2 regions of the Vibrio kasasachensis genome follow, and region 1 is predicted to be linked to the other one. Evidence: predicted binding sites of a transcription regulator. Region 1 holds the regulator's gene; the other holds the start of a gene.
What was found. The regulator MetJ, encoded in region 1, represses methionine synthesis genes. The targets are predictions, from matches to a motif close to TTAGACNTNTANANGTCTAA.

Region 1 (16,314 bases):
TCGCGATAAAGACGCGTTATTGGATGTACTTATAAACCACCATATTGAAGCGGTGATTCACTTTGCTGGACTAAAAGCCGTTGGTGAATCTGTGGAAAAACCACTCGAGTATTTTGATGATAACGTCAACGGCACGTTAGTGTTGGTTGATGCTATGCGAGAGGCGGGTGTGAAAAAACTCATCTTCAGCTCTTCAGCCACAGTCTACGGTGATCCAGCCTGTGTTCCAATTACTGAGGATTTTCCAACCAGTGCTACAAACCCTTATGGTCGTAGCAAATTGATTGTCGAAGAGTGCCTCTCTGATTTTCAAAAAGCCAACCCAGATTGGAGCATTACCCTGCTCCGTTACTTCAACCCTGTAGGTTCTCATCCATCGGGAGAGCTAGGCGAAGATCCTCAAGGCATTCCAAATAATCTAATGCCATATGTATCTCAAGTCGCAGTAGGCAGAAGAGAATTCGTCTCTGTTTTCGGCAGTGATTATCCAACCAAAGATGGGACAGGCGTTCGCGACTATATTCATGTGATGGATTTAGCCGATGGGCACATCGCAGCACTTGAAAAAATAGCACCGAAAGCTGGTCTACATATCTATAATTTAGGGACAGGAAACGGTTATAGCGTGCTTGATATGATTCATGCTTTTGAAAAAGCATCCAATAAGCCAATACCTTATCGGTTAATTGATCGGCGCCCTGGAGATATCGCAGAGTGTTGGGCAGATCCGAGCAAAGCGGAACAAGATCTCGCTTGGAAAGCCACGCGATCTTTAGAAGATATGACTCAAGATGCTTGGCGTTGGCAATCTAACAACCCACTCGGTTTCTCTGATCAATAACTCGAACTGATCGTCATTCAACTCGGACAAAATAAAAAAGGCACACCAACAGGTATGCCTCTTTTTATTCAATTCGCCGCCATGGCTATATCGCCAAAGTGCGCTCCTACTCTACTGAGATTCTTTCCAGATAGCGCATGGTTCAATCTTGGCGCGCTGCAACTTATGCTTATCACGCTCGGCATCACGCTTGAGTTTGTATGGGCCTAGCACCACACGGTACCAAGAACTGCCCTTTTTCTTTCGAACTTGGCTATTGATACCTTGGAAAGCAATATCAAGTTTACGCACTTCAGCTTGTTGCTCGCTCTTATAGGCGCCGCATTGCATGATATAAGGGATATCAGAGATCACTTGCTCTTTGGCTTTCACTTCCACTTCACGATTCGGCAGGCTATCGACATAGTCCCACTTCTCTTCTGGTGGTGGTGGAATAACCTTGGCAGGTTTTGCTTTAGCTGGTTTTTCTTTTTGTACAACGGTCGCTGGCGGTTCAGGATCTTGGCTTAAGGTATACAGCCCATAACCAAAGCCACTCAGAATAATTAGCGCCAATAGACCACTACGCCAAGGCTTGCGCTTTGGTGCTGGTTTCTTTTTTACGGGTCTTTTACTAGCACCACGTTTTACGTAATCTTTACTTGCCACAGTTGTACTACAAAATCAGTTAGTTCTCGTGACATCTTAATCCAGAACGTCATCGGATAATAGCGTCGCAATCTATTCCTGACACAATGAAGTTTGATTTTTGACACAAGGTTGCAAAAACAAACGGCGCTCAATGAGCGCCGTAGTTAATTTAGTTAGATCGCTCGCGGTGGCCCCGCGCTCTTACGCACAACTAAGTTGGTTTCTAGCAGTCGAGAACCAGTTCGAACATCATGCCCACGTAAGATTTCAAGCATCATTAACATAGCTTGACGTCCGATCTCATAACGAGGCTGAGAAATGGTTGTTAATGGTGGATCACAGTACTGCGCAAATTCAATATCATCAAAACCAACCACCGAAAGATCTTGTGGTACACGCAACCCCAAACGTTTCGCTTCTTGAATTGCGCCGATCGCCATGGCATCGTTATGACAGAAAATAGCGGTTGGAGGCTCAGGTAATGTAAGCAACTGACGCACGGCTTTCGCGCCATCTTCAAACGTAAATTGACCATGAACACTGTAAGCCGGATTCATGCTAATTCCGGCACGACGCAACGCTTGCAAATAACCTTGCTGACGGAACTGACACAGTACCGCAGCTTGAGGACCGGAAATTTGAGCAATACGCTTGTGACCAAGTTGAGTTAAGTAATTTACCACCTCAAACGCTGAGGTTAGGTTATCAATATGAACCGTGGGTAATTCAAGCTCAGGAGCAAACTCACATGCCATTACCATTGGCGGCAAATTTTTCTGCTCTGGTTTGCTCACATCAAATGGCAAATCCGTTCCGAGTAATAACATGCCATCTGCTTGCTTAGTAAAGACCAAGTTAACAAAAGAGTTCTCGCGTTTTTTCTGCTGAGCACTGTCACCGAGCAAAACAATATAGCCATGCTCCATTGCCGCATCCTCAATACCTCGGATTATCTCCGTGTAATAAGGATCGCAAATATCTGGAACGATCGCGATGATAGTTTTGGACTCATTGCGACGTAGATTACGTGCTAATGAGTTTGGTGAATAGCCAGCCTCTAAGACTGCATCCTCAACGCGCTTTCGCGTTGCAGACGAGACTTTTTCGGGATTCATCAACGCCCTTGACACCGTCGCTGTTGAAACCCCCGCGAGCTGGGCAACATCCTTCATTGTCGCCATAAATGTAACCCTCTTAAATTTTTCCTTGTTAAGCAGCGTGAGCCACCCAAGCCTGATTGATATTGATGGGCTAATACCCACTCTTAATTAAGTCTATAAAACACACAACCGATTGCCATTTCGAAGTATTCACTATGATGCGTAATGCACCTAGTACTAGTTTATTTATTTCGAGCTATAAAGTTACGGGAGATTTAACAAAACCCAACCCGGCACAGAGACTTACGTCACAAAATTACGTTCTGATCTAGCGTACGTAACATTGTAAAGTGGTAACTAGCTTAAATCTTGCGGTTCAATGTCTAGCGACCAACGTACTTTTTTGCTATTAGGCAATAACTCAATAGCTGGTTTAGCACTGGCTAACAAACGCTGCATTATTGGTCGAGTTTGAGTTTGCAATAGCAGTTGCCAACGAAACTTACCTGCTTTTTTGGCTAGCGGTGCAGGCGTTGGTCCCAACACTTGGCATTCACCATCAAATAATGGGTGCGCTTCAAGCGTAAAGCGAACCTGCCGTAAGAAATCTTCAACCACTTCACTGTTGTTCGCTTCGGCACGAAACAAGGTTAAATAGGTAAAAGGAGGCAGCATTGCTACCTTTCTTTCCTCTAACGCCGTATCAGCAAAATGGCGATAACTATGATTCAGTAATGCTTGCAATAAGGCATGTTCAGGATGGTGAGTTTGCAATATCACCTCACCAGGCTTACTCGCGCGCCCTGCACGCCCTGCAACTTGAATAAATAACTGAGCTAATCGCTCTGATGCTCTAAAGTCACTACTGTACAGTGATCCGTCTACATCCAGCAATGCGACCAAAGTGACATCCGGGAAGTGGTGCCCCTTCGCCAACATCTGTGTACCAATTAAAATTTGGAACTCACCTTTTCGGATCGCCGTTAACGCACTTTCTAAACTGCCTTTTCGCCGAGTGCTATCTCGATCAATACGGATCGCTTTGTAATCAGGAAAAAGTGTTTTTAATTGCGTTTCGAGTTGCTCGGTACCCACACCAACCGTAACAAGGTTGGTCGAGCCACACCCTTGGCACTGATGAATAACAGGCTGTTGCGAGCCACAGTGATGGCAGCGAATCTCATTGCTGTTTTGATGGTAAGTATAGTAAGCATCACAACGCTTACATTCAGCTATCCAGCCACATTCATGGCACATTAAAGCCGGTGAAAAGCCTCGCCGATTGAGAAACAGCATGACTTGATTACCCGCTGTTAAGTGCCTACGCATCTCAGCAATCAGTGGGGCTGATAAGCCACTTTCTAAATACAGCCCTTTGACATCGAGTACTTTATTCGTGGTTGGCTTAGCGTTGCCCGCCCGCTGAGAAAGTTGCAAATGGTGGTACTTGCCACTCAACGCATTTTGCAGTGTCTCTAGCGCTGGTGTCGCCGAACCAAGTAAAATGGGGATCTGTTCTTTATTCGCTCGCATTACCGCCACATCACGGGCGTGATAGCGCAAGCTGTCTTGTTGCTTGTAAGAGCTATCATGCTCTTCATCGACAATAATTATGCCTAAATCAGCAAATGGCGTTAGTAGCGCTGAACGAGTACCAATGACAATTCCTGCCACCTTATCACGGGCACTAAGCCACGCATTCATACGCTCTGTTTCATTTAAACCAGAATGAATAACTTCAACTGGTACATTAAAACGTCGACGAAAACGGTTGATAGTTTGTGGCGTTAAACCGATCTCAGGAACCAGTATCAAGGCTTGCTTGCCCTTCTCTAATACTGGCTTAATCAAGTTCAAGTACACTTCTGTTTTACCTGAACCAGTGACACCTTCCAGTAAATAGCAACCAAAACCGTTAGCACTATTTACCGTCGCAATAGCCACTGCCTGCTCTTGGTTCAGCTTTGGCTTATCAACATCCGCTTCTACCTGCTCGCTCCAAGCTTGAACCACTGGTTTTCGCTCAATGGATTCAACCCAGCCTTTCTCTTGCAACGCTTTTAGTACCGTGCCACTGATCTCTTGAGCAAGCAATTGCTGATGCGACACTGCGCCGTCTTCCAGCGCGCGCATTGCCCTCTCTTGTTTTACCGCGCGACCAAAACCAGACATAAGTTGGTCTTTACCTTTTGAGGTCAATTGCCACTCGACTAAAGTCGAAAAGTCGGCTGGTTTTCCTTTTCGTAGCGCTGAAGGCATTGCATTGGCGAGCGTATCACCGAGTGGATATTGGTAGAATTGACTACACCACATCAGCAGTTGATAGATAGAATCAGACCACACTGGTTGTGTATCAAGCACCTGTTTTAAAGACTTAAGTTGGCTTTGCTTAAACGCGGACTGGTTGGTCAGTTCGGTAACAACACCGATCAGTGTTTTGGGACCAAATGGCACCGACACTCGTCCTCCAATTACCGGAAATAAATGGCTAGGGATTAGATAATCAAATTGCTTATCCAGTGGAACCGGCAAAGCTACTCGAGCAATGGTAGGACGCATAAAGTTTGGCTAAATACTGTTGAGTAATAAACACCGTCAAGTCTAAAGCAAAACGGAGAGCGATTCTATTTTCTCCCCAGTTTCCCCCACTCAAGCTCTAAAATTAGTACTTGTTGCTTGGCGGCACTCTACTGGTGAAAAAAGTAGCAGCTAATCGAGTAAATCAGTTGATCCTCAAGTACAGATTCATTATTATATTGCGCCTTAGCATATGGCTTGATGTTTATCACCAAGCGGTATGCGATATTTTTTATTAACTACGTGTGGTGTCCGGCTTAGAATCGGATAGCGACACGGCCTATTATTAAGGTTCTCCAATGAAAACTGGCATCCACCCAGAATACAAAGCTGTAAGCGCTACTTGTTCTTGCGGTAACTCTTTTGAGTTCAACTCTACTCTAGCTAAGGATTCTATCCACCTAGACGTATGTGACAAATGTCACCCATTCTACACTGGTAAGCAACGTATCGTTGATACAGGCGGCCGTGTTGATCGCTTCAACAAGCGTTTCGGTGCTCTATCTACTAGCAAGAAGTAATTTCTTCTCTAGACCGATTCTAAAAGGACGCTCAGGCGTCCTTTTTTATTACCCGTTTTTTGGGGAACCTTTACCAAAATGCGAGCAAACTGGTCTTATCAGCGATTAATATATCTATAATAACAATATCAATCGCAATCTTACCTATGCAGCTTGATTTGCTTCCACTAAAATAACTTCCGCTTAACAATTAACAACAATGAGAAACATCCCTTATGTCAGATGACCATACACAAGAATTGACCGCCGAAGAACTGTTTCGTCAGCAAGCTCTGGATTACCACGCCCTTCCTATCGCAGGAAAAATTTCTATCGAGCTAACAAAACCAGCAGAAACAGCCAAAGACCTTGCTCTAGCCTATAGCCCAGGTGTTGCGGAGCCAGTGCGAGAAATCGCACAAAATCCTGACAATGTTTATAAGTACACCTCAAAAGGCAATATGGTCGCGGTTATTTCTAACGGTACCGCTATTCTTGGTTTGGGTAATTTAGGTCCTCTGGCATCAAAACCTGTCATGGAAGGTAAGTCACTGCTGTTCAAACGCTTCGCAGGGCTTGATTCAATTGATATCGAAGTAAAGCACCGCACAATTGAAGAGTTTGTTGATACGGTAGCGAATATCGCAGATACCTTTGGTGGTATTAACCTTGAAGATATCAAAGCACCAGACTGTTTTGAGATTGAAAAACAGCTGATTGAACGTTGCGATGTACCCGTGTTTCATGATGACCAGCATGGCACCGCAATTGTCACGGCAGCAGGCATGCTCAATGCCATTGAACTGCAAGGTAAGAAGCTAGAAGAGGCCACTATCGTGTGCCTTGGCGCTGGAGCGGCGGCAGTAGCATGTATGGAATTGCTGATCAAATGTGGCGCAATGCGTGAGAAAATTTACATGCTTGATCGCAAAGGGGTTATTCATACTCGACGCGATGATCTTAATGAATATAAAAAGCTATTCGCCAACAATACCGACAAGCGCACACTCGAAGATGTGATTGAAGGCGCGGATATTTTCTTAGGTGTATCTGGACCTAACTTGATGCCACAACAGGCATTGACGCTAATGGCAGATAAGCCGATTGTCTTTGCTTGCTCTAACCCTGATCCTGAAATAAAACCTGAGTTGGCTCATCAAGTCCGTGATGACCTCATTATGGGTACAGGTCGCAGCGACTACCCTAACCAAGTCAATAACGTGCTTTGTTTTCCGTTTATTTTCCGCGGGGCGTTGGATGTGCGCGCCAGTGAGATTAATGACGAGATGAAACTGGCTGCGGTTGAAGCCATCCGCCAATTAGCAAAAGAGCCAGTACCGGCTGAAGTGCTCGTTGCCGCTGGGGCTGACAAGCTTGAATTTGGTCACGAATACATTATTCCTAAACCAATGGACCCTCGCCTACTGCCTAGAGTAGCAAAGGCAGTCGCGCAAGCAGCTGTTGATTCTGGTGTGGCACGAATCGAGATGCCTGAGAATTATATGGCATAGAGTTATACGACTTAATTCTCACGCCAATACATTTCAATTCCTAAGTATTAGCAGATCAAAAAACCGCAGACTCAAATATCTGCGGTTTTTTGTTTTCTGCTGGATTGGTGCTAGGCTCCAGCTTCTAACAATTAATCATCAAACGCTTCAAATTCAATGCCCATATCGGTCATCAACTGCTTCGCTTCTGTTGGAATATCATCAGGACGATCTTTACGTAAATCTTCATCCGTCGGCAGTGGTTGCCCTGTATAAGCATGTAAAAATGCTTCGCACAGTAACTCACTATTAGTTGCATGGCGTAAGTTATTAATCTGACGGCGTGTACGTTCATCAGTTAATACCTTTAATACTTTCAATGGAATTGAAACTGTAATCTTCTTTACTTGTTCGCTCTTCTTTCCATGTTCAGCATATGGGCTAATGTAATCGCCATTCCAGTCTGCCATTGCGCACCTTCGTTATTGTTAGTCATTAATTTATGCAAAGTGTAATTTTAGCGGCTTTTAAGGCTACAAGCAAAGACATATAGACGTCTGGATGTGTTGACGTCTTAAGTTAACAGCAGTAAAGTAGCGTGAATGGATTGTGAATGTATTGTATCAACAAGTATTGTGTAGATATAACGCATTCAAACTGACAAGTCACTATTGTTCGGAAGGAAACACTTATGAGCACCCGCAAGCCTGCTACTATCGCGGTCCGCACTGGCATCGAGTCGGATACCCAGCACCATGCTGTGGTTCCACCTATTTATCTTTCGACCAACTATGGTTTCCCAGCTTTTGGTGATGTCCCAAAATACGATTATACCCGATCAGGCAACCCAAATCGTGGCTTGTTGGAACAAACACTGTATGAGCTCGAAGGTGGAAAAGGGGCGATCATTACCAACTGTGGAACCTCCGCCCTCAACTTGTGGGTAACCACCTTTCTGGGACCTGATGATTTAATTGTCGCGCCGCATGACTGCTATGGCGGTACCTACCGTCTATTTAACACTCGTGCGCAGAAAGGAGATTTTAAGGTATTGTTTGTTGATCAATCTGATCCACAAGCCCTTACAGAGGCGTTGGCGCAAAAGCCCAAACTAGTACTAATTGAAACCCCATCTAACCCATTGGTACGCGTGGTAGATATCGAACACGTTTGCCAGCAAGCGCATCAAGTCGAAGCATTAGTGGCAGTCGACAATACCTTTTTGACACCCGTGTTCCAAAAGCCGCTAGAACTTGGCGCTGATTTTGTTATTCACTCCACGACAAAGTTTATTAACGGTCACTCTGATGTGATTGGCGGCGTGGTGATCACTAAAACCGAACAACACGCTGAAGAATTGGCATGGTGGGGCAATTGCATTGGTGCTACCGGCACACCGTTTGATAGTTATATGACTCTGCGCGGCTTACGAACTCTTGGAGCGCGAATGAGAGTACATGAAGAAAGTTCAGTCGACATTCTCGAGTATCTCAAATCCCACGCCTGCGTGGGCACAATTTACCATCCAAGCTTACCTCAACATCCTGGTCATGGCATCGCCACCAAACAGCAATCCGGCTTTGGTTCTATGCTGAGTTTTGAGTTTGCTGGCAATTTTGAACAACTAAAAAGCTTTGTTGGCGCACTTGAGTTATTTTCTTTGGCTGAATCTTTGGGTGGTGTTGAAAGTTTGATTTGCCACCCTGCATCCATGACGCATCGAGCAATGGGTGAAGCCGCTCTAGAAGAAGCGGGAATATCACAGCAATTACTGCGTCTATCCATCGGTTTGGAAGATGTACAAGACCTAATTTCCGATCTTGAGCAAGCCTTTAAATTGGCATTGGAGGAAAACTAAATGAGCGCTGAGAGACAGCTGCATAAATTTGGTGGTAGCAGCTTGGCTGACCCTGAGTGTTATCGCCGTGTAGTTAATATTCTCAAGGAGTATTCGAAACAAGATGACCTTATCGTTGTTTCAGCCGCAGGCAAAACCACTAACCGCCTAATCGAGTTTATTGATGGGTTGCATAAAGATGGTCGGCTCGCTCATGAAGCACTGCAAGAGCTGAAAAAGTTTCAATTTGATCTAATCGAACAACTACTAGACGGTGAAGAAAAAGAACAACTACTCGAACAACTCACTGACGAATTCAAATTATTGGGTGAGCTAGAAGCGCCGTTAACTGAAGCCGAACAGGCTTGCGTTCTTGGGCGTGGCGAAAGCTGGTCTTCACGTTTACTTGCCGCACTTCTCAATCAACATAATCTTCCTGCGCGTGATCAAGATTCACGAACGTTTTTACGTGCCGAATCTGGCACTCAGCCGGAAGTCGATCGAGGGGCATCTTACCCATTACTTAAAGAAATATTGACTCAGCACAGCCATCATCGTGTGGTGATTACGGGCTTTATGGCACAAGATAGCCAAGGACAAACCGTTCTACTTGGCCGCAATGGTTCAGATTACTCAGCCACCGTCATTGGTGCGTTAGCTGAGGTATCGAGAGTGACGATTTGGAGTGATGTCGCTGGTGTTTACAGCGCCGACCCTCGCCTTGTTGCTGATGCTTGCCTATTGCCATTATTACGCTTAGATGAAGCCAGTGAGCTCGCTCGTTTAGCCGCCCCTGTTCTACATAGCCGCACGTTACAACCTGTCGCACAAAGCACCATGGATTGTCACCTTCGCTGCAGCTATGAGCCCGAATCAGGATCTACCCGTATCGAACGAGTACTCGCATCTGGTCGAGGGGCAAAAATCATCTCCTCGTTAGATGACGTTCTAATCATTGAGCTACATTTCCCCTCAGGTCATGACTTCCTTCGTCAGCACAAAGCAACATTAGCCAGCCTGATTCGTGCACAACTCGAACCTCTCGCGTTTGAAGTACAAGACGATCAACACTGCCTACGCTTAACATACACGGAAGAAATTGCAGGCGGAGCAATGCGTCATCTACAAGATATCGCAACCGAAGCCGAGCTGAAGCTAAAAGAAGGTTACTCAATGGTCGCCGCCGTTGGTGCAGGCGTAACAAAAAACCCCAACCATTGTTATGGTTTTTACCAACAACTAAAAATGGCTCCGATCGAGTTTATTTGTGAATCTCACTCCGGGTTAAGCCTGGTGGCTGTACTACGTAAAACTGATACAGAAAAACTTGTTCAAGGTATTCACAGTCAACTATTTCAAGCGCAAAAACGTATTGCCATTGCCTTATGTGGAAAAGGCAATATTGGCAGTAGTTGGCTCACGCTGTTTACTGAACAAAAAACGGAACTGGAAAAACGCCGTGGCATGAATTTCGAGCTGGTTGCCATCATCGATAGCCAAACCTATTGGTTTAACCCACAAGGCATTGACGCGTCTCAAGCAAACGCACAATTTGATATTGAAGCCATTGAGTACCAACCCGGAGCGTGGATTGAACAACTCGGAGCAATTCAAGGCTATGATGAAGTAGTAGTGTTAGACGTGACGGCAAGCCAACAGCTAGCTGATCGCTACATTGATATTGCAGAGCAAGGCATGCATTTAATATCGGCGAACAAGTTAGCGGGCTCTGCTTCTAGTGAGTATTACCACCAAGTGCAAGATGCCTTTGCCAAAATTAATCGCCACTGGCTCTATAACGCTACAGTTGGCGCTGGTCTTCCGATCAATCACACGGTTCGTGATTTACGAGAAAGTGGCGATGAAATCGTCGCTCTATCTGGCATATTCTCAGGCACATTATCTTGGCTTTTCCAGCAGTATGATGGCAGCGTACCATTTGCCGAATTAGTCGATCTCGCTTGGCAGCAAGGACTGACTGAACCCGACCCTCGCCACGATCTTGATGGCTCTGATGTCATGCGTAAATTAGTAATATTAGCGCGCGAGTCTGGCTTAGTTCTCGAACCTGAGAATGTAAAAGTTGAAAGCTTGGTGCCTGAAGAGCTAACCGACTTATCTCTCGATGACTTTCTTGATAATAGCCATCTTCTGAGTGAACGATTAGCGGAGCGCTTAGCGAAAGCTCAGCGAGAAGACAAAGTACTACGTTATGTTGCTCGCCTAGAGAAAAATGGCAAAGCGACCGTTAGCGTTGAGGCACTCACTCGTGAACACGCGCTCGCTAACCTTTTACCTTGTGACAATATCTTCGCTATAGAAAGTAAATGGTACAAAGATAACCCACTGGTTATTCGAGGTCCGGGAGCGGGGCGTGAAGTCACCGCTGGGGCAATTCAGTCAGACTTGAATTTGCTTTCTAGTCAAATTTAACCCTTAAAGGCGCGATGGAGATATTCATCGCGCTTTTTTTTAAGCCCAAGTTTTTTAAGCTCCAGAAACCCAACTTGAATTTTTATAATTATCAACTTGAATATTATTCATAGTCAGCTTGTTGACTTTAAATGGCATTCAATACACTCTGTAGACATATAGACGTCTAAACGTCATCAAAGGATTTGATTATTGAGGGTGGCATGATGGCCACAGGGAGAGCAAGATGGGATACACGCACGCCGGTCATATCGACGCTTTAAATCAGAATATTGCTGAGCTATCAGACAATATCAATGTGTCATTTGAGTTTTTTCCACCAAGCAGCGAAAAAATGGAAGAAACACTATGGAATTCGGTACACCGTTTAAAAACGCTTAAGCCTAAATTTGTTTCTGTTACTTACGGCGCAAACTCTGGCGAGCGAGATCGCACTCACTCAATCATTAAAGAGATCAAGTCCTCAACTGGCTTAATTGCCGCGCCTCATTTGACTTGCATTGACGCCTCTCGTGAAGAGCTGATCCAAATCGCAGACGATTACTGGTCAAATGGTATTGAAAGTATTGTTGCGCTGCGCGGTGATATTCCACCAGGTGGCGGCGCGCCCGACATGTATGCCTCTGATCTTGTTAAATTACTTAAGTCACGCCATGATTTTGATATCTCGGTGGCGGCTTTCCCTGAAGTCCACCCCGAAGCGAAAAGCTCCCAAGCTGATCTACTCAACTTAAAACGCAAAGTTGAAGCGGGGGCAAACCGCGCTATCACGCAATTCTTCTTTGATGTGGAAAGCTATTTACGCTTTCGTGATCGCTGCGTTGCCGCTGGTATTGATGTTGAAATCGTGCCTGGGATTCTACCCGTATCCAATTTTAATCAAGCTGCTCGCTTTGCTGCGCAAAACAATGTCAAAGTACCGGGATGGATGGCAAAACAATTTGAAGGTTTGGATGATGATCCTACCACCCGCCAGCTAGTGGGCGCTAGCCAAGCTATCGATATGGTCCGAATTCTAGGTCGTGAAGGTGTCAAGGATTTCCACTTTTATACGCTGAACCGCGCAGAAATGACTTACGCGCTTTGCCATACATTGGGTGTGCGTCCTCAAGAATAATAGCTGTTCGTTAACGCGCTACTAAAGCAGATTTAAAAGGTTGGCTCATCGCCAACCTTTTTCCATCAAGCAAACATAAAAAAGACCGACCTTCCGGTCAGCCCATTACACAAATATCAGTAGAATACACCCAAGAAACTTGAAGATGCAGGTAGGCGGCAAGTAAGAAAGTCCCCTGAGCATAGGTGAACTATGTGATTGGGGCGCACGAACACAGCCAACACCGCTGCAACTTCAAGTATGAAGGGTATAGAATAAATTATTCTACATCATCCATTTTACCTAGTAGGTTACGGATGCGATCTTGCCATACTGCATGCTCTTGCTGCATTTGCTCAGATTTTTGCTCTAGATCTGCACGGCTAGTGCGCAGATCATTTGCTTCTACAGTTAGCTTCTCTTTGTCTTCTTTCAGCTCTTCCACTTCCATTTGAAGCAGTGCGATTGTATCTACTGCAGTTTGAATTTTTGCTTCTAGTTTTTCTAATACTTCAAAAGACATCTTAGCCTACCTTGTTCTATTCGGTTGAAGTGAAGTTCGCTTCACGTATTGCCTTCATTCTACTTAGCAGAGCCCATAGACACACGCCCTATATTTGATATTGTGCACCATTCGCGCAAAAAAACAGCAGTTACTGACATTTACCTAACGTTAACCGCTTGATAACGCCTTTACTAGCTACTTTACTTCGCTTTGTTAATCAAATTCAATCTCCAACCGCAAAAAAGCAAACGTTTCCTTTTCGGTATGATAGAATCTCGCCAAATTTACTTCCTTCCATAAAACCTATTTGGAGTCATCATGAAACGCGATTTAGCAATGGCATTTTCTCGAGTCACTGAAGGCGCTGCTCTCGCCGGCTATAAATGGCTTGGGCGTGGCGATAAAAACGCAGCCGACGGTGCCGCAGTAGAAGTCATGCGCATCCTTCTCAATAAAACCGAAATAAGCGGTGAAATTGTTATTGGTGAAGGCGAAATCGATGATGCACCAATGCTGTACATTGGTGAGCATGTTGGTACTGGCGGCGATGAGGTTGATATCGCAGTAGACCCAATTGAAGGCACTCGCATGACGGCAATGGGTCAGTCAAATGCGTTAGCCGTGCTCGCTGCTGGTGAAAAAGGTAGCTTCTTAAAAGCACCTGACATGTACATGGAAAAACTGGTTGTTGGTCCAGGCGCAAAAGGCTGTATCGACCTGCACAAACCACTCAGAGAGAACTTAGAGAATGTCGCTAAAGCGTTAAACAAAACGTTAGATACTCTTGTTGTTATCACTCTTGCAAAGCCACGCCATGATCAAACCATCGCAGAAATGCAAGCGATGGGCGTACGTGTTTTCGCTGTGCCAGATGGTGATGTAGCGGCTTCAATCCTAACTTGTATGCCTGATAGCGAAGTGGACGCAATGTACTGCATCGGCGGCGCTCCAGAAGGCGTAGTTTCTGCCGCGGTTATCCGCGCATTAGACGGTGATATGAATGCTCGTCTCATGCCACGCCACGAAGTAAAAGGCGACACCGAAGAAAACCGTATCTATGGCGCGGCTGAACTTGCTCGTTGTAAAGAGATGGGCGTAGAAGCGGGTGTCGTACTAAAAATGGAAGACATGGCACGCAGTGATAACGTTGTCTTTTCAGCCACTGGTATTACTAAAGGTGACCTGCTAGAAGGCATTACTCGCCAAGGTAATATTGCAACCACCGAAACACTACTGATACGTGGCCGTTGCCGTACAATTCGCCGCATTAAGTCAACGCACTATCTAGAGCGTAAAGACCCTGAAGTACGCGATTTTATTCTGTAATCACATTGTGATTACAAGAAACAAAAAAGGATGGCTTTGCCATCCTTTTTTACACCTGTCAGCCTCAACTAAATCAAGTCCCACTACCAATCTTGCGCAATAATGATACGGTTTTTACCGGTTGTCTTCGCTTGATAAAGTAAAGTATCTGCTTTTCCTATACCGTTGTTTTGCCAAAATTGAGTAATGTCATCAAACTGACTCCAACGATAAATAACCGCGCCACCAGACGCGGTTACTGGCATAACGTGCCCATTAGATAGATGAATTTCAGGTATGCTGATATCATTCTGTACGCGTTTGAGTATTGCTTGAACCACCGCAATAGATTCACTACTGATCGCAACAACAAATTCTTCCCCGCCAAATCGAGCAACCAGATCAGCTTGACGCAAGCTATTGTTAAGTTGCTTGGCTATTTGGCAAATGACTTCATCACCCGCTTGATGACCATGACTATCATTAATGGCTTTAAAATCATCAATATCAAATACCGCGATTGCGATATATTTCGCTGGCTCTAACCCCTTCAACTTATGCGCAAACCCACGGCGATTTTGTAGGTTCGTCATCGGATCTAACATCGCCAATTCTTTAAGGCGTAGGTGTGTCATTTGAGTATAGCGAAACCAAAAAATACAAATAGCCAAGATATAGAATGAGATTATTGCAATCGCTCGTTGTTTTTCCGCCTCAAATATATGTGTTAAATGAAGCCCTTTAGGCTCATTTACCGTTAGATAGAGACCGGTTTCTTGACCAGCAATTTTTACTGGTTGTGAATACGTAAAACTGAATACATCTGAACTATTAAGTCCTTGCTCTTCAGTGAATCTATACCCTGCAACATAATCATCAATCAAATCATTTAAATCACTATCAATTGCCAATACGCCTTTAAATTCATCATCCACATAAATCGCACGTGTAATGGTTACAACCCTCTTTCCCGTCATGTAATCAATATACCCACCAGTATAAATAATGTTTTCATGTTCATGACTTGAAGTGCTGTTTAATGTTCTAACCCAATAAGGTCTCTTCGAGATCACCTTATCAAATGCATCCCCTTCAATCGATTGAGCAAATTCTTTAGGTGATGAGATAATAAACTTACTCTTCGAAATGAAATAAATCGATGATATCTGGCTAATGCTTTTGGCGAAATAAGCCATTGATGGCGCAAGAAAAAGACGTTTATAAGCCTCTTCATATAGAGGTGACTCGGTGTCACACATCTCTTTAGGACCGGCAAACATAAAGTCGTAATCTTTACCTTTATGGGACTTGCCACCAAAATTGCAGACATTCCCGTTGAATGTAATGGTGTGTGGCAATACATATCGGTCATTTTGTAACGGGTACAACGATGTAATACTATACTCTAACGCATTAATTACTTGACTAGAGTCTTCGAGAAGGCGCTCAACTCGTCGCATTTGATTATCATATTTTTGTTTTGAATCTTCTGCAGAATCCAGAATTAAACAAACGAAAATCAGTAAACAAGTTGCAGTGACCCCTACAAATAGCCGTTTATATCCTATCTCATCGTCGGTAATCACTTGTTATCACTCAAATATTTATATACTCATCAAAACACTAATCTATCCCCCATAGTCTCTGTTGGGCTTATGGGATACAGAACAAAATCCGTACCTATTTTTGTTCTTGGACAGCAAAAAAGCCGAAGCATTGCTTCGGCTTTTTCTTATTCAGCACAGGATGAGTTACGTTAACTCAGTGAGCGGAGTGTATAGTTACTCACCAACCCATTCAATAACTTTATAAACGCAACTATCACAAAGTGAGAGAGGGTGATTACATCATGCCGCCCATACCACCCATACCGCCCATGCCACCCATATCAGGCATACCACCGCTATCTTTTTGTGGTAGATCGGTCACCATAGCTTCCGTGGTGATCATTAGGCCTGCAATAGATGCTGCGAACTGTAGTGCTGAGCGAGTAACTTTAG
Region 2 (16,314 bases), on a different contig from region 1:
CACGGTAAGCGGCGTCTTGCTTGTCAAATGCATCGGTAGATGGCATTGAAACAACACGTACTTGCTTGCCTTCAGCGGTAAGCTTGTCAGCCGCTGCAACCGCTAGTTCAATTTCAGAACCGGTCGCAATTAGGATCAACTCAGGCTTGCCTGCGCAGTCTTTTAGGATGTAAGCACCTTTAGCGATGTCAGCTACTTGCTCAGCGCTGCGCTCTTGTTGTGCTAGGTTTTGGCGAGAGAAGATCAGAGCCGTTGGGCCGTCTTTACGCTCAATAGCCAGCTTCCAAGCCACTGCTGATTCAACTTGGTCACATGGACGCCATGTGCTCATGTTTGGCGTTAAGCGTAGCGATGCAACTTGCTCAACAGGTTGGTGTGTTGGACCATCTTCACCCAAACCGATAGAGTCGTGCGTGTACACTTGTATATTCTGAATTTTCATCAGAGCAGCCATGCGCATTGCGTTACGTGCGTATTCCATGAACATTAGGAATGTTGCGCCGTAAGGGACAAAACCACCGTGAAGCGCAATACCGTTCATGATAGCTGTCATGCCGAACTCACGTACACCGTAATGGATGTAGTTACCTGCGAAATCGCTTGCTTCTAGAGACTTAGAACCTGACCACATAGTTAGGTTAGAAGGCGCTAGGTCAGCAGAGCCGCCCATGAATTCAGGAAGCATTTGACCAAATGCTTCTAGTGCATTTTGTGATGCTTTACGCGATGCAATGTTTGCAGGGTTAGCTTGAAGATCAGTAATAATTTGGTTTGCTTTCTCTTCCCACTCAGCCGGAAGTTCACCGTTCAAACGACGCTTAAGCTCAGCCGCCTCAGTAGGGTATGCCGCTGCGTATGCCGAAAACTTATCGTTCCAAGCTGCCTCTTTAACTGCACCAGCTTCTTTTGCATCCCACTGCGCATAAATATCTTCAGGGATAACAAACGCAGGGTGCTCCCAACCTAGGAATTCACGCGCTGCTACGATTTCGTCTGCACCTAAAGGAGCACCGTGACAATCGTGTGAGCCTGATTTGTTTGGCGAACCAAAACCGATGATAGTTTTAGTACAAATCAATGTTGGACGAGGATCTGTTTTTGCCGCTTCAATAGCTGCATTGATTGCGTCAGCATTATGACCGTCTACCGCAGGGATAACATGCCAGCCGTAAGCTTCAAAACGCTTAGGTGTATCATCAGAGAACCAGCCTTCAACGTGACCGTCAATAGAGATACCGTTGTCATCCCAGAACGCAATCAGTTTACCTAAACCCAATGTTCCCGCCAAAGAGCATGCTTCGTGCGAGATACCTTCCATCAAACAACCATCACCCATGAAGACATAAGTGAAGTGGTCGACGATGTCATGATCTTCTTTATTGAACTGAGCCGCGAGTGCTTTTTCAGCCAACGCCATACCAACCGCGTTAGTGATGCCTTGACCTAAAGGACCCGTGGTCGTTTCGATACCCGGTGCATAACCGTACTCTGGGTGACCCGGGGTTTTTGAGTGCAGTTGACGGAAGTTTTTCAGATCGTCAATTGATAACTCGTAACCACTAAGATGAAGCAAAGAGTAAATCAGCATTGAGCCGTGACCGTTAGACAGTACGAAACGGTCACGATCAGCCCACTCTGGGTTTGCTGGGTTGTGGTTTAGGTGAGAGCGCCAAAGAACTTCAGCGATATCGGCCATACCCATTGGTGCGCCTGGGTGTCCAGAGTTAGCTTGTTGAACACCATCCATGCTTAGGGCACGGATTGCATTAGCGAGCTCTTTATTCGAAAGAACGTTACGAGAAGACATGTCTGATCCTGAGTGTAAGTAAGCGAGTTAATATTACGGGAAATAATGGTGAGTATTCTCTCAAAGCACCTAGATCACTGCAAACGTTTTCCAAGCATAAAACACACTATTATTTGCATTTTTCTCGTATGTTTCGCCTAAGTTAGAAGGTTGATACAAGAATGACGCAATCGATTGGTTTCTTGTAATGATAAAAAATAGCTTGTAATTAGAACTGGCGAACTTAAAATAGACGTCTAGATGTAGAAACACCTACAAAGCTTAAGACTATTTTAATACAGGCCATAAACACTGTATCCCTTACAAACATGGAGTCCACATGGCTAAGCACCTATTTACTTCTGAGTCAGTTTCAGAAGGCCATCCAGATAAAATTGCAGACCAAATCTCTGATGCTGTTCTTGATGCGATCTTAGAGCAAGACCCAAAAGCACGTGTAGCATGTGAGACTTACGTGAAGACGGGTATGGTCATGGTAGGTGGTGAAATCACCACTTCAGCATGGGTTGATATCGAAGAGCTGACTCGTGAAACTGTTCGCGAAATTGGTTATGTACACTCAGACATGGGTTTCGATGCAAACTCTTGTGCTGTACTAAACACTATCGGTAAACAGTCTCCAGACATCAACCAAGGCGTTGATAAAGCCGATCCTAAAGAACAAGGCGCTGGTGACCAAGGCATCATGTTTGGTTACGCTTGTAACGAAACTGAAGTGCTAATGCCTGCTCCAATCACTTACTCACACCTCTTAGTTCAACGCCAAGCGGAAGTACGTAAGAACGGTTCACTACCTTGGTTGCGCCCTGATGCAAAATCACAGGTAACATTCCAATACGATCAAGGTAAAATCGTCGGTATTGATGCAGTAGTTCTATCAACTCAACACTGTGACACAATTTCTACGCCAGACCTACGTGAAGCAGTAATGGAAGAGATCATCAAACCTGTTCTTCCTGCTGAATGGTTGAGCAAAGATACTCAATACTTCATCAACCCAACCGGTCGTTTTGTTATCGGTGGTCCAATGGGTGACTGTGGTTTAACTGGTCGTAAAATTATCGTCGATACCTACGGCGGCGCAGCTCGTCACGGTGGCGGTGCGTTCTCTGGTAAAGATCCATCGAAAGTAGACCGTTCTGCAGCATACGCTGCACGTTATGTGGCGAAAAACATCGTCGCTGCTGGTATGGCTGACCGTTGTGAAATTCAACTGTCTTACGCAATCGGTATTGCTGATCCAACCTCAATCATGATTGAAACGTTTGGTACTGAAAAAGTAGCACACAACATCATCATTGAAGCGGTTCGTCAGTTCTTCGACTTGCGTCCATATGGTCTACAAGAAATGCTAAACCTGCTGCAACCGATTTACAAGAAGACAGCGGCTTATGGTCACTTTGGTCGTGAAGAATTCCCTTGGGAAGCGACTGACAAAGCAGCACTACTACGTGAGTTCTCTGGTCTAAAGTAATCGACTGACTCTCTGCTATTTCCAAGCCCTTGCCTATGCGAGGGCTTTTTATATCTGCCTATCACCATTCTCTTCAATCAAAGACTATTCCGAAATAATTTGTAAATTCTCTCATCTACGCCAATAGTTACAATAATGTTAAATATCATTTTGACGTAAAACCTACGATGCGGCTCACGACAATAAGGTGTCCTAAACGTTAGCTCGACATCAACCATAGCCACAAATCGATAGTGGCATCCGTGAGAGACAATCAAGGAGGAGTCATGCCTCGAACCGTGAACCCGTCAGATTTAAAAAGTGAGAAAAGAGAGGTACCCAACCATGAGTACGCTCGAACCTTTCCATGCAACACAGTAAGTATGAGTTCGCCTTTCCATTGGCTCGCTTTAGGGCTTAATGACTTTGTACGTATGCCTATTATCAGTGCCTTTTATGGGCTGTGTTTTATGGCTGCGGCGGTTGGCATCGTATTACTAATTCAATGGCAGGGAACCCATTTAGTAATTATGCCAAGCTTAGTGGTGTATATGTTAATTGGTCCTTTCCTCGCACTCGGTCTCTATGACGCCAGTTGGGAAAGAGAAAGAGGGCGCAGTGCTAGCCTGTTCCATTCGATTAAAGCCATAGGACGAAATTCTAGCTCGCAATGGGCATTCGCAGTGTTACTTGCAGTATGTATGATCTTCTGGATGCGGATTGCCGCACTACTACATGCCCTTTACCCATCAGTGCAAGGCGCCCCATTAGCTGAATTCTTACCATTTCTAGTCATCGGTTCAATGGTCGGTTTTGTACTGGCATGCGCCGTCTTCAGCATCTCAGCTTTCTCAATTCCGCTGATGATGGAGCGACAGGTCGATATTATGACCGCAATCTTTAGCAGCTTTAATGCTGTACGTTCTAACATTCCGGCAATGATTGTTTGGGCAGCAATAATCTGTGGCGGGATTTTAATTGGCTTTGCTACCTACGGAATAGGAATGCTATTTACTATGCCTATTCTTGGCTATGGAACATGGCATGCTTATCACGAAGTGATCAAGAAGAAACATCAGTCTTAACAGCGCCACCACTTCACGTTATTATCACTTCAGCCCAACCACAGTGTTGGGCTTATTTTATTGGAGTGGTTGTGGATCTAGAACTTCGCTATCGAGCCCAGCAAAAAGTGGCTCAATGTATTTTGCAAGCCGAACAGGCATTCACATGTGTTTTCCCTAAGCCATGTATGAGCTTTAAATTACGTGGCAAAGCCGCGGGTAAAGCCTACTTGCAACTCAATGAAATTCGCATTAATCCAGTATTGTTTACTGAGAATTCACAAGCATTTCTCGATGAAGTAATCCCCCATGAAGTCGCTCACTTGATCACTTATCAAGTGTATGGTCGTGTGCGACCACATGGCAAAGAATGGCAAGGCGTAATGGAAGCGGTATTTCATATTCCGGCAAGAACCACACATAGCTTTGCCGTTGATTCGGTGAAAGGGAAAACCTTCGAATACCAATGTCAGTGCACCCTTTACCCACTGAGTATTCGTCGACACAATAAAGTACTGCGCGCTCAATCGAGCTACCGATGCCAGCAATGTAAGCAGTTACTCACCTTTACTGGTAAGCAACTCAGCTAAATTACGCTTTAATACAATTAGTATAATTATCAGCTAACAAGTGTTTATTTGGGTGATATCATGCAAAACATCATCCTTATATAAGACTTTTCCATGCGTAAAATCTCTTGTCTGTTACTTGTTTTCGCAGCAAGTAGTGTCGTTGCTGCACCGCCAAGCTCCTTTTCTGCGGCGAAACGTGAAGCGGTAAATATCTATAAAGATCTAGAAAGAGAATTGGATTACTCAACCAGTTTTTACTGCGGCTGTGAAATCAATTGGCAAGGTAAAAAAGGCACTCCTGATCTAGATGCATGTGGCTACAAAATTCGTAAACAAACACAAAAAGTTCGTGCAACCCGCATTGAATGGGAGCATGTCGTGCCAGCATGGCAATTTGGTCATCAAATGCAATGCTGGCAAGATGGTGGACGCAAAGAGTGCTCGAAAAAGAAATACCCTCAGTTTCGTATGATGGAAGCCGATCTGCACAATCTTACTCCCGCAATTGGTGAAGTGAATGGTGATCGTTCAAATTACAACTTCAGTCAATGGAATGGTTTAGATGGCGTCACTTATGGTCGTTGCGAAATGCAGGTCAACTTTAAGCAACGTAAAGTCATGCCGCCAGATCGTGCTCGTGGCTCGATAGCCCGCACCTATTTATATATGAGCCAAGAATATGGCTTTACACTTTCTAAGCAACAAAACAACCTAATGTTAGCTTGGAATAAACAGTACCCAGCGCAACGTTGGGAATGCGAACGCGACAAACACATCGCTAAAATACAAGGCAACAACAACACATTTGTCGTTGAGGCCTGCCGAAAGCAGTAACTTAGCCAATTAGTTAACAATTTAACTCACTAGAGACTACCCTTGTTTTTTCGACTTAACGCATCCATGTTAGTCTCTATATATCTCAACCCAGCTGGAACTAATACCCCATGCGAATTCCTCGAATTTATCATCCTGAAATTATTCACACACTTGGCGTTATCGCATTGAGCGACGATGCCGCTGGTCATATTGGTCGAGCATTGCGCATGCAAGAAGGTCAACAGGTGTTGTTGTTTGATGGCAGTGGTGCAGAGTTCCCAGCCGTTATCGCGTCGGTATCGAAAAAATCAGTTGAAGTCAAACTGACTGAACGTGTCGAACGCAACAGTGAATCACCACTCGATCTTCATTTAGGTCAAGTGGTATCACGTGGTGACAAGATGGAGTTTACTATTCAAAAATCTGTTGAGTTAGGCGTGAATACCATTACACCTCTCATTTCAGAGCGCTGTGGCGTGAAGCTCGATCATAAACGCTTTGAGAAGAAGCTAGAGCAATGGCAGAAGATCGCAATCAGTGCCTGTGAGCAATGTGGTCGCAACACAATTCCAGAGATCCGCCCGATAATGAAGCTAGAAGAGTGGTGCGCTGAAGAATACGATGGTCTAAAGCTCAACTTACACCCTCGTGCAAAATATTCGATCAACACGCTGCCTAGCCCTATTGAAAAAGTTCGTCTACTTATCGGTCCTGAAGGCGGTTTATCTGCTCAAGAAATCGATATGACACAAGAATACCAATTTGAAGAAACACTGCTTGGTCCTCGCGTATTACGCACTGAGACCGCAGCGTTGACAGCAATTACAGCCCTGCAAGTTCGCTTTGGCGATCTTGGCTAACCGGAGAAGTTCATGATTAAACTTGGCATTGTGATGGACCCAATTTCGTCCATCAACATTAAAAAGGATTCTAGTTTTGCGATGTTGCTAGAAGCACAGCGTCGTGGCTATGAAATCCACTACATGGAAATGAATGATCTACACCTTGAACAGGGTGTTGCCATTGCAGATACAAAAGTGGTTGAGTTAAAAGAAGATCCAACTGGCTGGTACCAATTCAAATCTGAACAAACCATCAAACTGGCTGACCTTGACGCTGTACTAATGCGTAAAGACCCACCGTTTGATACAGAGTACATCTACGCAACTTACATTTTAGAGCGCGCTGAGATTGAAGGGACTCTGATTGTAAACAAACCGCAGAGCCTGCGTGATTGCAATGAAAAGCTCTTTACTGCTTGGTTCCCAGAACTGACCCCGACAACTATCGTGACACGTAAAGCGGAAAAAATTAAAGCATTCCGCGAAGAGCATGGTGATGTGATCTTAAAACCGCTTGACGGTATGGGTGGAGCATCAATTTTCCGCGTAAAAGAAAACGATCCAAACGTTTCAGTAATAATTGAAACTCTGACTAACCTTGGTCAAAACTATGCGATGGCACAAACGTTCGTTCCTGATATCAGCAACGGCGACAAACGCATTCTAGTGGTTGATGGCGAGCCAATGCCTTACTGCTTAGCGCGTATCCCAGCTGCGGGGGAGACACGTGGTAACCTTGCAGCAGGCGGTCGAGGTGAAGCTCGTCCATTAAGTGAGACAGATAAACAGATCGCTGAAGCTGTAGCGCCTACACTTAAAGAAAAAGGGCTGATCTTTGTTGGCCTAGACGTTATTGGCGACAAACTAACAGAAATCAACGTAACGAGCCCAACTTGCATCCGTGAAATCGAAGCTGCTTTCGATATATCCATCACTGGTAAGCTAATGGATGCGATTGAACGTCGAGTTAAAAAATAGAACCCAACGGGGGGATCTCCCCCCCTACTAGGTTTGACATAAGGCTGGATACTTATGAACTTAACTAACCATTTTTTGGTCGCCATGCCGGGGATGAAAGATCCCTACTTTAAGCGCAGCGTAATCTACATTTGTGAGCATAATCATGAAGGCGCAATGGGCTTGATGATTAGCTCACCGATTGAAATCACCGTGGGTAAAATGTTGGAGCAAGTTAACGGTCAGCCCGTTCATCCACAGCGAAGCACTGAAAGTCTCGCGATGCCAGTACTTAACGGCGGTCCCGTTGCAGAAGACCGTGGCTTTATCCTTCATCAACCTAAAGACAGTTATGAGTCGAGCATTCAGATGACCGACCATATCTCTGTCACCACCTCGAAAGACATTCTAGGCGTGTTAGGCACCGAAGCTGAGCCCAATCATTACTTGGTTGCACTTGGTTATTCTGGTTGGGAAGCAGGGCAGCTCGAAGTGGAATTGGCAGAGAATTCATGGCTAACCATAGAGGCTGATCCGAGCGTGATATTTGAAACTCCTGTCAACGATCGCTGGCAAAAAGCAGTGCAGATATTAGGCTTTGATATCGCACAACTTTCTAGTGACATTGGTCATGCCTGATCTCACGTTGTAATTTGAAATAAGCTACTCATTAGAAGAAATAATTATGTCCCACAGAACCATCATGGCTTTTGATTACGGTACTAAAAGTATTGGTAGTGCCATTGGTCAAGAAATCACTGGCACCGCCTCACCACTGAAAGCGTTTAAAGCCAATGACGGCATCCCAAATTGGGATGATATCGAAAAGCAAATCAAAGAATGGCAGCCAAATTTAGTCGTGGTTGGGCTTCCAACTGATTTACATGGCAAAGATCTAGAGACCATAGCTCCGCGAGCGAAAAAGTTTGCCCAACGACTGCATGGCAGATTTGGCGTTCTAGTAGAGTTGCACGATGAAAGGTTATCGACCACCGAAGCACGTGCCGACTTATTTGCGATGGGTGGCTACAAAGCATTATCGAAAGGCAATGTCGACTGCCAATCAGCAGTGATCATTCTGGAAAGCTGGTTTGAAGCTCAATGGGGTGAATAATTTCACCTCTTAGCTTTCAAACAACAAAAATCCCGAGCCATCTAACTGTACTCGGGATTTTTTATACTTTGAATCACTTAATTAAAAACTACTCACCAGCAATTTTCATCGACTCAAGCAAGATTGAACCCGTTTGAATTTGCGAGCGGGTTTCAACATCATCACCCACAGCGACAATTTGCTGGAACATGTCTTTTAAATTACCAGCAATGGTGATTTCCGATACAGGATATTGCACTTCACCATTTTCCACCCAAAAGCCCGCAGCACCACGCGAATAATCGCCTGTCACGACATTTACGCCCTGACCCATAACTTCCGTAACTAGCAGACCGGTGCCCAGCTCTTTCAGCATCTGCTCTAAACTTTGTCCGGTAGATTTCACATACCAGTTATGGATACCACCAGCATGACCGGTTGGGGTCATATTCATTTTTCGTGCTGCGTAACTCGTCAACAGGTAAGTCGCCAGTGTACCGTCTGTAATGATTTCAAGATCGCGAGTGTATACACCTTCACTATCAAATGGGCTAGATGCTAAGCCACGTAATACATGAGGACGCTCTGAAACATTAAACCAGCTTGGCAAAATTTGCTTACCTAAATGGTCAAGTAAGAAGGAAGATTTACGGTACAAATTGCCACCGCTGATCGCCATAATTAAGTGACCAAGTAAGCCTGTCGCCACATCAGCAGCAAACATTACCGGGTATTTACCCGTTGATAAACGTTTAGCATCAAGACGGCTAACCGTTTTTTCAGCTGCCATTTGCCCAACTCTTTCAGGTGCCCATAAATCATCTTTATGGCGTGCAATGGTATAACTGTAGTCACGCTCCATTTCACCATTAGCACCTTGTCCAATCACACAGCAACTTGTGCTATGACGACTGCTAGCGTAGCTTGCTAATAAGCCATGGCTGTTACCATAGACTTTAACGCCATAGTGGCTGTCATAACTTGCACCATCACTCTGTTTGATTTTACTGCTAACAGAGAGTGCGCGCTGCTCAGCGGCAATCGCCACTTGCGCAGCGTAATCAGGATCAGGTGTGTCAGGATGGAAAAGGTCAAGATCAGGAATATTTTGTACCATTAACTCTTTTGGTGCAGGTCCTGCGTACGGATCTTCAGAAGTGTATTGAGCGATATCCAATGCCGCTAAAACCGTTTGTTGAATTGCCTTTTCACTTAAGTCCGATGTTGATGCACTACCTTTACGCTGACCACGATAAACGGTAATACCAAGTGCACCATCACTATTAAATTCAACGTTTTCCACTTCACACATGCGAGTAGAAACACTTAAACCAGTCGACTTAGTAATGGCAACTTCAGCAGCATCCGCTTTTACTGCTGCCATCTCCAGCGCTCTCGCTACTGCAGCCTCTAGCTCAGCGCGCTGCTGAGCGACTTGCTCTTTTACGTCCATATTTCTTCTAAATAGTCATGGGTATTGCATCTAGGATAACAAGAATTTCGCTTTCTCCCCACGTTTCTTGTTAAAATAGAGGAATAGATAGTCAAATAAGGCAAAACAGATGGCACGCAAAAATCAAAAAGCGCCATGGGAACCGGAAGAAGAGATCATCTGGGTTAGTAAATCTGAGATGAAACGCGATATGGAAGAATTGCAAAAATTGGGCGAAGAGCTGATCGGTCTAAAAGCATCAACTCTAGCAAAATTCCCTCTAAGCGAAGAGCTCGCTGAAGCAATTAAAGATGCACAACGCTTTAAGAATGAAGCTCGTCGCCGTCAACTGCAACGTATCGGCAAACTGATGCGCTATGAAGATCCAGAGCCAATCCAAGCGGCACTCGATAAGATTCGCAACAAACACTCGCAAAATACCGCGGTGCTGCACAAACTTGAACAACTACGTGATCGTGTCGTTGAAGAAGGCGATGCAGCGATTGCTGATGTGGTGAACCAATACCCAACAGCGGATCGTCAACGTCTACGCCAACTGGCGCGTCAAGCAGCAAAAGAAAAAGCATCAAATAAGCCACTTAAAGCTTATCGCGAAATTTTCCAAGTGCTAAAAGAGTTGAATGACGAAGGTATTTAACTGCAAAGTTATTGATTTCGTTGTCAGCAAGCCTCTATAGAGGTGAGTTGAAAAAGGTTGCCTTACGGCAACCTTTTTATTTGCTAACAAGACTCCACCCGACTAATTTCCTGCCTTTACAAAGGCAGCCAAAGCAGGATTAGCATGCTGTGCAGAAAGCGCAGTGATCTCATCAACCACTTCAACACAGCGATTATTAATAAACGCAAAATCCGTCGCTATCGAACGAGCATCACTAATATGGTGCGTGACCATCACTACCGTAATCTTTCGCTCCGCTGCCAATTGCTTAACTAAAGCAAGCATCTCTTCACGTAACAACGGATCCAGTGCAGAAAACGGCTCATCTAACAGCCAAATTTGGTGAGGTTGAACAAAACAACGCGCTAAAGCAACCCGCTGCCGTTGACCACCAGAAAGCTGCTCAGGTAAACGATCAAGATACTCTGTTACGCTAACTTGCTGCGCAGCACTTTCAACTTTTTCCTGCTGTTCAGGTGTCAATCGCAACCCCGGATGTAAGCCTAAGCCAATATTCTCTCGTACCGTCAAATGGGCAAACAAATTGTGTTCTTGAAATAACATCGCTACTGGGCGTTGATGTGGTGCTTTACCTACCAATGACTGCCCTACCGCAGTAATTTCGCCGCTGAGCGGTTCAATAAAACCGGCCATCAAAGCCAGCAAAGTCGACTTACCTGCGCCACTTGGTCCCATCAACGCGAGAATAGCGCCCGCTTTAACCTTAAGATCAAAATCAAACGGCTCGTTATGATAAGTATAATGGACTCGATTAACGCTTAGCATCATTCACCTTTGCATCCGATTTAAACAGTTTTTCTATCAATGTGAAGCAAACCACGCTCAAAATAAGTAACGTTAGTGATACCACCGCTGCGGCTTCCATCTGGTAGCTACCGAGCAGTTGAAACAAGTAAAGTGGCAGCGTTCTAAACTCTTGCCCACCAAACAAAGCCACTGCGCTAAGGTCACCAATTGCTAACATAAAACTGAGGGCGAACGCGTGAGCCATTGGTTTTTTTAATCCTCGCCATTCGACGACTTTAAAGCGCTGCCAGCCGCGTAAGCCTAAACTTGCTACTAGATGCTGGTATTGTTGCTCAATCTGTAACATCGGTTGTGATAACGTTTTGATCACATACGGTAATCCCATCAACGCATTGACCGCTATTACAATAAAAAACGCCATGCTAAACACATCGGTAAAATTGCGTAGAAGTAAAAATAAACCCGTTGAAATTACCAATCCCGGAGTCACTAAAATAATGGTGCCTAACAATTCAATTTGATCGGCGCGGCTATTTCTCGCATTTAAACGTAAACGACGACTGGTGGTTAAAATCGCAATCCCAGCCGAAAGAGAAATGACACTCGCCACCATCGCAACCTTTAACGATGCAAATAATGCCAGCCAAAAACGCTCATCCGACAACACGTGAATGATTTCCATGTTCATGCCACTTATCACCACCATGAACAATGGTGGAACCACCAGCAGTACTGCTAAGGTTATCCATGCCCCATCCCACACTCGCCAAGCAAGATTATCTTTAACCAAGTAACGCTGCGTTGTGGTCGCCCCCGCAGTGACCGCAACAGGCTTTGCTAATTTTTGGATTGCTAACGCTAAAATACCACACAGCAACATTTGCCAAATAGCTAACAAAGCACCGGCTTGTAAATCAAAATCGAATTTAATTGCTTGGTAGATCGCAAGCTCAATGGTGGTTGATTTTGGACCGCCGCCTAACGCCATTACCGTGGCAAAACTAGTAAAGCAAAGCATAAACACTAAGCCTGACACATGGGGAAGCTGCTGTCTTAATCTCGGCCATTCAACCCATTTGAATTTTTGCCACTGGCTCATGCCAAGGTGCGCACACAACTTATGTTGTTCTTGTGGGATAGCTTCCAATGATTGCAGCAATAACCTCGCCGAGTAAGGTAAATTGAAAAAGACATGCGCGAGTAAAATTCCGTTTAGTCCATAGATCGAAAAGGGCAACGCTTGGTCAAACTGAGCAAGCCAATCAGCCATTAGCCCTGAATTACCATAAATGGCGAGTAAGCCAAAAACGCCAACTAACACTGGCAAAACTAGCGTCGAACTAAACAACTTAAGTAGCAAATTTTTCGCTTTGAAATCGCGTTTAGACAACGCATGTGCTACCGGCAACGCTAAACCTACACTTAACAGCGTTGATAACAATGATTGGTAAAAACTGAACTGAGTGACGTGGCGGTAATACGGGTCTTGCCACACTTGCAACACGTTGAGGGAAGGTGCCGCCATAAACAGAGCGGCAAGGGCTGAGAAGACAAAGGTCGCGATAAACATCGCGACCCAAAACCCTATTTTAGGCGTACGGTTCAAACAAACACCTTAGCGCGTTAGAGCATTTTGCCATTCACGGATCCATGCTTTGCGTTGCGTTGCCACTTCATCGGAAGTGAAGCTTAGCGCTTTGTCAGGCACAGTGAGTGATTGGTAACCTTGTGGCAATTTAATATCGGTGACTGGGTACATCCAGTTACCGGTCGGCATTGCTGATTGGAAACCGTCACTCAAAATAAACTGCATAAATTGATCAGCTAACGCTTCGTTTTTAGAGCCTTTAACTTTCGCAGCGACTTCAACTTGGGTGTAGTGACCTTCAGCAAAATTCGCAGCTGCAAAGCGCTTATCATCTTCAGCAATGATGTGATAAGCCGGTGAAGTGGTGTATGACAACACCATATCAGACTCACCTTTTAAGAACATAGAGTACGCTTCTGACCAGCCCTTGGTGACCGTTACCGTTTTACCTGCCAGCTTTTGCCAAGCTTGTGAGACATCATCACCATAGATTGATTTCATCCATAGCATAAAGCCTTGTCCTGGTGTTGATGTACGTGGGTCTTGATAAATCACTTTCAAATCATCACGCTGTTCAACCAACTCTTTTAAGCTCTTTGGTGGGTTGGTCAGCTTCTCTGTGTTGTAAACAAAAGCGAAGTAACTAAAGTCATATGGCACAAACGTTTTATCTTGCCAGCCCCCCGGAATCGTCACCATCGAGGTATCAACTGAGTGCGCAGTCAACAAACCGGTATTCTTTGCTTCTGTCATTAGGTTGTTATCAAGACCTAGCACAATATCTGCTTTGCTCTTGCCGTTTTCCAATCGAAGGCGATTTAGAATAGAAACACCGTCATCTAAAGCAACAAAGTTAAGCTCACAACCACATTGAGCTTCAAACGCTTTTTTGACCGCGGGAGCTGGCCCCCAATCTGCAGCAAAGGAATCATAGGTATAAACGGTTAAGGTATTGTCTGCCGCCAAAGCAGAAAAAGAAGCACTTGCGATCGCTAGGGCTGTTAGAGTGGTTTTCACTGTTCGCTCTCCGAAGTTGAGCGGCACAGGTTTGAGGTCGAGGCTTAATTTTCCGTAATAATCAATTATCCTGACTCAATTCCTACGCCAGCATTATCTGGTTCAGGTCCACGGGTCCCGACAAAATGTCGATCTCAGCTAGTGTTCTACCACTTTGCTCCCCGATGAGTATGGAATGGATTGTAATCATTCCACCTATCAATAGCTATATACAATCGCTAGAAAATTGAACAGCTAAACAATTGAGATTGCTATAAGCGTTGGTCATAGCCCCAGCGTGGTACCAGACCTTGCTCAACACCAAGATGATCCAAGATGCGCGCGACCATAAAATCGACTAAATCTTCGATGGTTTTAGGCTGATGATAAAAACCTGGCGCGGCAGGCATAATAGTCACCCCCATTTGCGACAACTTGTGCATGTTCTCTAAATGCAGCGTAGAGAACGGGGTTTCACGTACCACCAACAATAACTGCCCGCGCTCCTTCATTACCACATCTGCCGCGCGTTCAATCAGATTATCGGACATGCCGTGGGCAATCGCAGCAACGCTACCCGCGGAACAAGGACAAACCACCATCTGTTTTGGTGCGGCAGAGCCTGAAGCTACTGGTGAAAACCAGTCATCCTTACCGCAGACAACTAATTTAGCAGGGTCACAGTTGAGATGCTCAACCAGTGCTTGCTTTGCAGCGTCAGGACCACTGGGGAGCTTTAAGTTATGCTCGGTAGCCATCACAACTCGCGCAGCTGACGATATTAGTAAATAGACTTGGAAGTCTGCTGCTAGCAGGCATTCTAATAAACGTAAACCATAAGGCGCCCCTGAAGCTCCGGTAAACGCCAATGTGATCGCTTTGTCACTGTGCTTTGTCATGCTATTTATTCCGCCAAGCTCGCTAATAGTTTGTCGTGGATACCTTCAAAGCCACCATTGCTCATCACCAAAATGTGATCTCCGGACTTTGCGCTTGCGACAATTTCTGCAACTAATAAATCAATGTTAGCACTGGTGCTCGCTGGCTGGCGGCACTGTTTCGCTACCTCTTCCACCGACCAATCAATGCTATCTGGTTGGTATAGGAAAACTTGATCGGCACTGTGAAGCGAAGCGGCTAACGTGTCTTTATGTACTCCACGTTTCATGGTGGCAGAACGAGGCTCTAAAACCGCGATAATTTTATCTTCGCCAATCTTGTTACGTAATCCACCTAGTGTCAGTTCAATCGCCGTTGGGTGATGAGCAAAGTCATCATAAACCGACACGCCATTCACCGTGCCTTTAAATTCTAAACGACGCTTTGTGTTAATAAACTTACCCAGAGCTTCACAGGCAAGATCAGGCGCAACACCAACGTGACGTGCAGCAGCAACCGCCATCAATGCATTATCAACATTGTGATCGCCAACCAAACCCCATTTTACCGTACCAACTTGCTGTTGTTTTAAGAAAATATGAAATTCTGAGCCATCTTTTTTCACTTTTTCTGCTCGCCAATCACCTTGCTCACCAGTGAACTCATTTTCACTCCAGCAACCACGCGCTAATACATCCTCAATCGCCTGATCTTTCTTCGGTGAAAGGACGCGACCATTGCCCGGAACCGTGCGCACTAAATGATGAAATTGACGCTTTATCGCTTCAAGATCGTCGAAGATGTCTGCATGATCAAACTCAAGATTATTGATGACTAAAGTACGCGGATGGTAATGAACAAACTTTGAACGCTTATCAAAAAAAGCACTGTCGTATTCGTCAGCTTCCACCACAAAAAACATGCTTTCGCCTAAACGAGCAGAAATACCAAAATTACCTAATACACCGCCCACTAAGAAACCTGGCTGATATCCGCAATCTTCTAATACCCAAGCCAACATACTTGAGGTGGTGGTTTTACCATGAGTACCTGACACCGCAAGTACCCATCGGTCATGCAACAAAAACTCCTGTAACCACTGCGGTCCTGAGGTATAACGAAGGTTACTATTGAGTACATATTCCACACACGGATTGCCGCGACTCATCGCGTTGCCAATGACCACTAGGTCTGGTGCAGGGCTTAATTGCGAAGGGTCGAAACCTTCTATAATTTCAATACCTTGAGCTTCAAGCATTGTACTCATGGGAGGGTAAACGTTTGCGTCACTACCTGTGACTTTATGACCAAGTTGACGAGCCAACGTTGCCGCACCACCCATAAAGGTGCCACAGATCCCCAAGATAT

Region 2: metK (methionine adenosyltransferase) is a predicted target of MetJ. The motif match lies at 2,036-2,055, and genes of this name have one in related genera.

The regions. Positions count from the first base shown of each region.
Region 1 is NZ_JAKJTB010000014.1:101,141-117,454, forward strand. Features, by position in the region: gene galE (UDP-glucose 4-epimerase GalE) at 1-841, shown strand, start outside; gene L4C38_RS12350 (SPOR domain-containing protein) at 953-1,489, opposite strand; gene cytR (DNA-binding transcriptional regulator CytR) at 1,645-2,688, opposite strand; gene priA (primosomal protein N') at 2,929-5,130, opposite strand; gene rpmE (50S ribosomal protein L31) at 5,448-5,669, shown strand; gene L4C38_RS12370 (malic enzyme-like NAD(P)-binding protein) at 5,885-7,159, shown strand; gene metJ (met regulon transcriptional regulator MetJ) at 7,291-7,608, opposite strand; gene L4C38_RS12380 (O-succinylhomoserine (thiol)-lyase) at 7,830-8,996, shown strand; gene L4C38_RS12385 (bifunctional aspartate kinase/homoserine dehydrogenase II) at 8,997-11,408, shown strand; gene metF (methylenetetrahydrofolate reductase) at 11,635-12,525, shown strand; gene zapB (cell division protein ZapB) at 12,785-13,027, opposite strand; gene glpX (class II fructose-bisphosphatase) at 13,328-14,335, shown strand; gene L4C38_RS12405 (sensor domain-containing diguanylate cyclase) at 14,419-15,774, opposite strand; gene groL (chaperonin GroEL) at 16,157-16,314, opposite strand, start outside.
Region 2 is NZ_JAKJTB010000021.1:60,460-76,773, forward strand. Features, by position in the region: gene tkt (transketolase) at 1-1,807, opposite strand, end outside; gene metK (methionine adenosyltransferase) at 2,127-3,281, shown strand; gene L4C38_RS17245 (DUF2189 domain-containing protein) at 3,548-4,345, shown strand; gene L4C38_RS17250 (SprT family zinc-dependent metalloprotease) at 4,417-4,914, shown strand; gene L4C38_RS17255 (endonuclease) at 5,008-5,730, shown strand; gene rsmE (16S rRNA (uracil(1498)-N(3))-methyltransferase) at 5,841-6,572, shown strand; gene gshB (glutathione synthase) at 6,585-7,532, shown strand; gene L4C38_RS17270 (YqgE/AlgH family protein) at 7,587-8,150, shown strand; gene ruvX (Holliday junction resolvase RuvX) at 8,197-8,625, shown strand; gene pmbA (metalloprotease PmbA) at 8,714-10,057, opposite strand; gene yjgA (ribosome biogenesis factor YjgA) at 10,167-10,694, shown strand; gene thiQ (thiamine ABC transporter ATP-binding protein) at 10,797-11,501, opposite strand; gene thiP (thiamine/thiamine pyrophosphate ABC transporter permease ThiP) at 11,488-13,089, opposite strand; gene thiB (thiamine ABC transporter substrate binding subunit) at 13,099-14,088, opposite strand; TPP riboswitch at 14,151-14,262, opposite strand; gene L4C38_RS17305 (flavin prenyltransferase UbiX) at 14,340-14,966, opposite strand; gene mpl (UDP-N-acetylmuramate:L-alanyl-gamma-D-glutamyl-meso-diaminopimelate ligase) at 14,972-16,314, opposite strand, start outside.